DNA from 2 places in the Echinimonas agarilytica genome. Region 1 is predicted to be linked to the other one. Evidence: riboswitches for the same ligand, from Rfam matches in the RefSeq annotation. Region 1 holds a riboswitch; the other holds the start of a gene.

What was found. Region 1 has a riboswitch for thiamine pyrophosphate ahead of thiC (phosphomethylpyrimidine synthase ThiC). Riboswitches for the same ligand answer to the same signal wherever they lie in the genome.
Region 2: it holds a riboswitch for thiamine pyrophosphate, as region 1 does, so the genes downstream of both, NAF29_RS17185 (TonB-dependent receptor) here and thiC (phosphomethylpyrimidine synthase ThiC) in region 1, are expected to answer to the same signal.

Annotation. Positions count from the first base shown of each region.
Region 1 covers NZ_JAMQGP010000008.1:218,316-222,756, reverse strand. The annotation lists gene NAF29_RS15635 (hypothetical protein) at 1-240, shown strand, start outside; gene NAF29_RS15630 (tyrosinase family protein) at 273-1,550, shown strand; TPP riboswitch at 1,844-1,943, shown strand; gene thiC (phosphomethylpyrimidine synthase ThiC) at 2,087-4,051, shown strand; gene thiE (thiamine phosphate synthase) at 4,113-4,441, shown strand, end outside.
Region 2 covers NZ_JAMQGP010000010.1:145,222-149,662, reverse strand. The annotation lists gene NAF29_RS17195 (sulfatase) at 1-1,166, opposite strand, end outside; gene trhA (PAQR family membrane homeostasis protein TrhA) at 1,282-1,929, opposite strand; TPP riboswitch at 2,099-2,212, shown strand; gene NAF29_RS17185 (TonB-dependent receptor) at 2,269-4,441, shown strand, end outside.

The sequences.
Region 1 (4,441 bases):
ATATATGTGTGCAGGACTGAGGCTGCGCAACGCAGGTCACGAGACATGGTTTGTATCCACTTCTTATCCTCCGTCGCTATGGTTGCAGGGATGTTTATTGCCATGGCGTGTGTCACCGACTGGTTGCCGGGTGCATCAATGTTTCAACATCATCAATTTATGGTGTTGGGCATGGTGGTTATGGGAACCGGAAGTTACGTTTTTATCAATAAAGTTTGGAAGCGTGAACAAGCGGTATAACGCGCCAGATCTCAACAAAAGGAATGAATATCATGGCAGAAGTTACATCGACAAATACCCGAGTCGCGTCCTCCGGCGTGCGAGTAAGAAAGAACATACGACACCTTTCCGAGCGAGAGCTTAATGACCTACGAAATGCCTATGAAGGCCTATACAAGGTTTCAGCCGACGGTGGCAACGATGATGAGCGAGGCTATCAGTGGATTGCAGGTGTTCATGGCTTACCGACTCCTTTTTATTGTCAGCACGGAAATCTCAACTTTCCGACATGGCACAGAGCCTACATTTACGAATTTGAATTGCGGCTGCAAGAGCAAGTCGCCGGTGTGATGTTGCCTTATTGGGACTGGACTTCAGAGCAGTCTTTGAATATTGGAATGCCGGCTGCGGTAACAGATCTAACCTATCAAGATTTAAATACCGGTGAAACCAAGCCCAATCCATTATTAACAGCCTTTTCGCAGGCGACGGGAACCGATACCACGCGATCGCCAAGCCCTATATCAGGCTTGCAACGACTTAAAACTCAGGTTGATTTAGCGCAACGCCAAACGACTTATGACCGGTATTCTCCGGCCTTAGAAAACCCTCATGGTGGCTTGCATGTATGGGTAGGCGGCGATATGGGCTCGGTCCCTAGAGCTGCATTTGATCCGATCTTTTGGTTGCATCACTGTAATGTGGACCGGTTGTGGTTTGAATGGCAACGAGCGCATGGTGATAGTACTGTGCCACAAGCGCAACTGGACTTCGTGTGTGCGCCGTTTACCTACACGGGTGGCCAAACACTCGATACCAAGTTTTTTGATTACACCTATGTCGACGGTGAAGGCTTTACCGAAGTTGACAACGATGCGGCACAAAACCAAGGGGGCGATAATGAAATCCAAATTGATGTTCCTATCGACAACACCGAATACAAGCATGCATTTTTAGAGATATTAGGTCTGTCGAAAACCATTGGCTCATATAAGCTCAATATTTACCTAGGTGAAGGTGATGATCGCGATGACGCCAACAATGAAAATATTGAATCTGGCTTTGCAGAAAGTATATTCCTGCTGGGGCATGGCGAATGTGCCGGTGGCGTTGGGCACTGCACTCTGAAACCCAAACCAGCGTTCGATAAGCGTCCGCCACATCATTTGCAGCCGTTCAACACCTATGTTGATATCACTCAATCACTGCGACGTTACAATCCACAAAATGGCATTGTGCCGGTCACGATTAAGGTCTTTGATGACAATGATAACCCGGCATCTAATCATGAAATAAAAATGAAAGGGATTTCTTTGGTCACTCACCAGTAACCAAACCGACCTCTGTATCCCCCTTGGATACTCGTGCATTTCATGGGGGATACGCCTTATTCTAAAGCGACTTTTCCTGCTTCATCTGCACCTGTCACAGCAGCCCTTATCAAGGCAATCTCTTATGAGGTTGCGTTACTTTACGGTCTCGAAAGACCAGATCTCTGCGCGCAGAGTGGAGCTTATTGTTTAAACTCTCACACTGAACAAAAGTATCTTGCGGTTATGTATGAGTTTGATGGCCAGAGGCAAGTTGGAGCTTGAATTGGCTGATGAAAAGCTTTACCGTAATACTTGCTTTGTCGGAGTGCCTTTGGGCTGAGACCGCGTTGATGCGGAATCCGAGAACCTGATCAGGGTAACACCTGCGGAGGAAACAAGGCCGGTTTCGCCCTAAGATCAGTGATCTGCAAGCGTTGTAACCACCCTGACTCTACCTTTCGGTTCTCCAGCCTTTTTGCGCTTTGATGTTGCCATTACGAATCCAATAAAGATTTGCTTAATCGCTCAAACATCGGCCATACATGGAGAGCCACATGTCTACCAGACGCGAACAACGCCAGCAGGCGCAAGACTTCCTTAATAATCTCAGCGGTCAGCCGTTCCCTAATTCCACTCGCGTTTATGTGCAAGGTCAGAACGAAAACGTTCGCGTTGCAATGCGTGAGATTGCGCTTAGCCAAACACTTGTTGGCGGCTCTGAAGATAATCCAGCATTTGAAGACAACGCCCCGGTTCGCGTCTATGACACCTCGGGTCATTACGGGGAGCCAGATGCAAATATTGACGTTCGTGTAGGTTTACCGCGTTTGCGTCAACAGTGGATCGCTGAGCGCTCTGACACAGAGCAATTGAATTCTGTGACGTCTCAATATGCGCAACAACGTTTGGCCGACGATGGTTTAGACCATATTCGTTTTGAGCATTTGCCCAAGCCGCTGGTGGCACAAAAAGGCAAATGTGTGACACAAATGCACTACGCACGCAAAGGCATCATCACGCCTGAAATGGAATACATTGCGATTCGTGAAAACATGGCGCGGGCTGAACATAACGACAACATTCAGCATCCGGGAGAATCATTCGGAGCGAACGTGATGGCTGAAATTACGCCTGAATTTGTACGCAAAGAGGTGGCTGAAGGTCGGGCGATTATCCCAGCGAACATCAACCACCCCGAAACTGAGCCAATGATCATTGGGCGTAACTTCTTAGTGAAAGTGAACGCCAACATCGGTAACTCTGCGGTTAGCTCTTCCATTGAAGAAGAAGTTGAAAAACTGGTGTGGTCAACACGTTGGGGGGCTGACACCGTGATGGATTTATCCACGGGGCGCTATATTCACGAAACACGCGAATGGATTGTGCGTAATTCGCCAGTTCCAATCGGTACCGTACCTATTTACCAGGCTCTGGAAAAAGTGAATGGTGTGGCTGAAAACCTCACGTGGGAAGTGTTCCGAGATACATTGATTGAACAATGCGAGCAAGGTGTGGATTACTTCACCATCCATGCGGGCGTATTGCTGGCCTATGTACCAATGACGGCGAAGCGCGTCACCGGCATTGTATCGCGTGGCGGTTCTATCATGGCGAAGTGGTGTTTATCGCACCATGAAGAAAGCTTTCTTTACACAAACTTCCGTGAAATTTGTGAAATTTGTGCTGCATACGATATTTCATTGAGCTTAGGCGATGGTCTGCGCCCGGGGTCTATCGCAGATGCCAATGACGAAGCGCAATTCAGCGAACTCTATACCCTAGGTGAATTGACCAAAATTGCATGGGAATACGATGTTCAAGTCATGATCGAAGGCCCAGGCCACGTGCCAATGCAGCTGATCAAAGAGAATATGGAGAAGCAGTTAGAAGCCTGCCACGAAGCGCCGTTCTACACCTTAGGCCCACTGACAACAGACATTGCACCGGGTTATGACCACATCACATCTGGCATCGGAGCTGCCCAAATCGGCTGGTATGGTTGTGCTATGTTGTGTTACGTCACGCCCAAAGAGCATTTAGGCTTACCCAATAAAGACGATGTGAAAGAAGGCTTAATTACCTACAAAATCGCGGCCCATGCAGCCGATTTGGCGAAAGGCCATCCGGGTGCGCAAGTGCGCGACAACGCTTTGTCGAAAGCTCGTTTTGAATTCCGTTGGGAGGACCAATTTAACTTGGCGCTTGACCCGATTACGGCGCGTGCATATCACGACGAAACGATTCCTCAGCAGTCGGGTAAAGTGGCTCACTTTTGCTCAATGTGTGGACCTAAGTTCTGCTCCATGAAAATCACTCAAGAAGTGCGTGATTTTGCTGCGAAATTAGAGCGTGGCGAAGAAACCATTGAAGTGAAACTCGTAGATATGGATGGCAACCCTGAAGCGGCCTATGTCAACGCTGAGCAGGGCATGAAAGAAATGGCCGAGACTTTTAATGAACAAGGGCGTCAGCTGTATTCTTTGGATCATTCAAAGAAAGAATCTGAGCCAACAACCTAAGTGCTTTTGTATGTCGCATGTCGTATATGAAAGTACCGTTGGATTAAGGTAGCCCCAAAACATGAGTTGGATTCCACATACGGTGATACAGCCGTATCAAGTGTTGTCGCAGCGTACATCAATTGTCTGGACCATTGGCGGTTCAGACAGTGGTGCAGGTGCAGGTATTCAAGCCGATATACAAGCCATTAATGGTTTGCGAGCAAGAGATGCAGCGCCCGGCTCAACGTTGGCGGTAGCGCAAGCGTGCAGCATTATCACTACGGTCACCGCACAAAATTCAGAGTCGACTTCTGATGTACTCGCGGTGCCGCTTGATATGCTTGAACAGCAATGGATGCAGTTGTTGGCAGACATGCCGCCAGCAGTGATTAAAATATCTTTGTTGGC
Region 2 (4,441 bases), on a different contig from region 1:
TTTCGAGCAATTGCGTCCACTAGTTCACCAATATTCCTGTCGCTATAAGCAACCGTGGCTAGATAGGACTGAAACGCTTCTCGCCACGCGTTGAGCTCGCCTTCATCGCCTTCTAATTGTTTGCCATGGGCGATGATGTCGACAAATTTAGACTGACTGGCAATTTTCAAACCGGTGGGTGACAAGTCTTGAATACTCTCATGGACCCAATTTAACAGTTCGCGATCAATCGCCATTTCATTCGTTGGGAATAAATCATGATATTCCTGTTCAACAACCCAAGGGAGATGAGGGGCAAACAAACCGATGGCCACAAACCAAGGTTGCGTCTTGGGGAGTGTTACGGTTTCCACATCACCGCGAACATTGGTGAGTTTTGCCGTGCCTTGGGTGATGAGTTCTGCACCAAATCGAGCATTTACATAGTCGTTTGAACGAGTGCGAGGTACTGTCGTGACGCCAAAACGGGTGAATTGCTTGTTTGCAGCTTCAGGTGCGGGCCAATACTTGGATACGGTTTCTGAGGCTGGTGTATCGCTTTTGCCATTAATGCCGGTACCTGAATGAACTTCAACCCAATGGTTCCACGAATATATTTGGTCGGGCCAATCGCTGAAGTAGCCGCGATCGAGGTACGAGCGTCCCTTGTGAAAGACCTTTCCTGCACCCGTTGTGAAATATCCTTGAGACTTCAAATATTGAGGCAATGTGGTGGCATTGGTAAGTGATGGATGGCCTCTAAAATGCTTTTCATGCGCGTAGTAATGCGACTGATGAGGCGGTACGCCGGTCATCAGAGCCGTTCGTGACGGGCCGCACAAAGGCGCTGCGCTATATGCTCGATTAAAGGTTAACGATTGCTCTGCAAGCCGGTTCAAGTTGGGGGTTAGCCGTTCTAGCACTGAATCTCGCACTTCAGGATTAGGGTAAACCTTGCGCAAAAAACTATCGGTTTCATTGCCTAATACAGTGTTGTAAACATTTAGGTCATCAACGGCAATGAACACAATGTTGGGCTTGTCGCGCTGCACCATGGGCGCGTTTTCCGGAGCCGGTTTGGCCTCAGTTGGTGTAGCATTTGACGGCTCTGTGCATGATGCCGTGAGCAGTATGGCGGGAATAAGTGCACAGGCTTTCATCGTAGCCTGAAAAATAGATTGGGGCATGGTGCATACTCTTCAACAATAGAGGCGTTATTGTGAAAGAAAAGTGATACCACGATGAATAGAGTTTTTGGCTGGTTTCGCGTGCGATCATACAGTGTTGCCCAAGTTGTGAACGTTATGACATGGGTAACACGTGAAACCACACCGCAAAGAAATGACACATAGCACCAGCCACGACAAAAAGATGCCAAATACTGTGCGCATAACTCAGGCTTTTTCGAAGATAGAAAATTACCCCAACGCTATAACATGCTCCTCCAGCTGCCAGCCATATCAGTCCAGCTTGACCAATCGCGTCGGTTAATGGCTTGATGGCAACAACAATAAGCCAGCCCATGACCAAGTAACTTGCGACGCGGAGAATTTTAAATCGATTACCCCAGCCGATTTTCAAGGTGATGCCCAATGCCGCCATGGACCAGACGATGCCGAATAACCACCAACCCAAGGTGTCGCGCATGCTGATGAGTAGAAATGGTGTGTAGCTACCCGCAATTAAAAGATAAATAGCGCAATGATCAAAGAGTTTTAAGCGCGTTTTTAGTTTTGTCCATGGCACCGCGTGATATGCCACCGATGCTAAAAACAGCAGAATTAAACTGCCGCCATACACGCTGGTGGCCACCACACGCCATGTGTCTTGCAGCTCTACCGACACCACCACCATCATGACCAGTGCAACAACACTAAGAATAAGACCCAACGCGTGGGTCAAGCTGTTGGCCCATTCTTCAGCGGGAGAGTAAGCAGGAATTGAAGGCATGTTCGGTAGCTCTTGGTTGTTTCAGCTAACAAGTGTACGCTGAAAAAATAAAGAATGGAACCACTGGTCTGATAAGAATGTGCTTTGGTCAATTCACCTTAAACAATGGATATTTCGTGAATCGTTACAAAAATGTTGAAAGTCGGTTGCCAACTACCGTTATAATCTCCCCTCAGCCAAGGGGCGACTATTGTGCGGTATCAATAGTCTGAGACATCTTCGAGATGAACCCTTTGAACCTGATCCGGCTAATACCGGCGGAGGAATGGCTCATAACGCATAATAATCCCATCCCCTGTTTGCACATGCTGGATTTCAAAAATTATATTTTGAGTTCCTATGAAACACTTTTCAAAACGTTACAATTTGATCATGACTGCGTTACTTGCATTGCCAGTAACCAGCACTCATGCCCAGGAAATTATAAGCCCAGCGTCTGATACGACGAATGATGTAGAAATTGAACGCATTGTTGTGCACTCCGACTTTCGTGCATCATCAGTAGAAGAAATGCCCGGCAGCGTGAGTGTCATTGACGCTGTGCAGCTTGAAGATGAGGGTGCACAGCACTTTTCAGATGTGCTCAATAGCATTGCCAATTTAAATTGGTCGGGCGGCAGCTCTCGTCCACGCTATTTTCAAATTCGCGGTGTCGGAGAGCAGGCTGAATATCAAGGTGCGCCTAACTCTTCTGTTGGCTTTATCTATGACGACATCGACTTGTCGGGCATTGGTATGACTACAAGCATGTTCGACATTGAGCAAGTTGAAGTGTTACGAGGCCCACAAGGAACTCGTTACGGCGCGAATGCTTTGGCAGGTTTGATTTACGTAAAATCAAATGATCCAACCGATACCTTTGAGCATGGCGTGCAACTCAGCGCGGGCGACGATAATCTCAAAGAATTCAGCGGCTACAGCTCAGGCCCGATCAGCGATCAATTGCAATATCGCGTGGCATTGCAGCAACATTCACAAGACGGTTTTGTGGACAACAAATACCGCAACCAAGACGACACCAATGAGCGTGATGAATTCACCGCACGTGGCAAGTTACGCTTATTGGCCAATGAAGATACCACCATTGATGTGACTTACCTGCATGCCAATTTCGACAATGGCTACGACGTTTGGACATTAGACAACAATGGCTATGACACGCTCACAGATCGACCCGGAGAAGACACACAAAGAACCAATGCAGCATCGGTAAGAATGACATTCAGTCAAGCTCAATCTTTTGATGTAACGAGTTTAACCAGCTACGCCAAAAGTAATCATAGACACGCTTATGATGGTGATTGGGCAAGCCCTGAATATTGGGCGAGCAAAGCCTGCGAATCCTATGATGACGATTGGAACGTGATTGGTTCTGAACCATGTGTGTACGACTATTGGTGGGACAAAGATGGCGATCGAGAAACTTGGTCTCAGGAAGTTCGCTTCACCTCTACCGAGCAAGGACGTATTTTCAACGACACAACCGATTGGTTGGTGGGCGTATATGGTATGAAATTGGATGAGTCTAACGACTTAACCGTTGAGCAACGTTATAGCCTCGAGGATGAATCGCGTGAAACCTTGAACTCCGAATACGATGCCACCAATTTGGCAATATTTGGTCAGCTCGACAGCGACTTAGGCTACGGATATGGTTTGAGTGTAGGAGTTCGAATTGAAAACCGTGAATCAGATTACACGGACTCCGCAGGAGAGTCGTTCGACCCCTCTGAAACCATGTGGGGTGGACACATCTCTCTGGCGAAAGAGTTTACGGCCGAACATCAAGGTTATGTGAAAGTGGCTCGTGGTTATAAAGCAGGTGGCTTTAACATGTCATTGCCAGAAAGCCTTAGCGATAACAAAGAGTTTGATAAAGAAACTTTGTACAACTACGAGCTAGGACTCAAGAGTTTGCTACTGAATAACTCTTTGATCAGTAACCTCGCGGTGTTCTACATGGATCGTCAAGATCAACAGGTTGAAAGCTCAATACAAGAGCAAGGTTCGGGCGACTTTTGGTTGTTCACCACCAACGCAACCAGCTCAAGGAGCTATGGTTTGGAGTGGGATGTGAACTGGCAAGCAACAGAAAATTTAACGGTATACGGAAGCTTAGGTTTGCTTGACGCGCAATACGACGACTACCAGTACGAAGATGATGGTGACATCATTGATCTGACGGATCGTGATTTGGCCCATGCACCGCACTCAACTTACAGCTTAGGTGCAACCTATTTGTTTAATAGTGGTTGGTTTGCCAACTTAAATGGCAGTGGTAAAACTCCCTTTTATTATTCAGATAGCCATGAGTCTCGTAGCGACACTTACACCATCGTTAATGCGCGTGTGGGGTATGAAACCGAACTGTGGTCAGTGTACCTGTGGGGTAAAAACTTATCCGATGAAGAGTATGGTGTTCGTGGTTTTTACTTCGGTAATGAACCTGATCAAGGTTGGACAGACAAACAATATATTCGTTATGGCGACCCACGCCAGATCGGTGTAACGT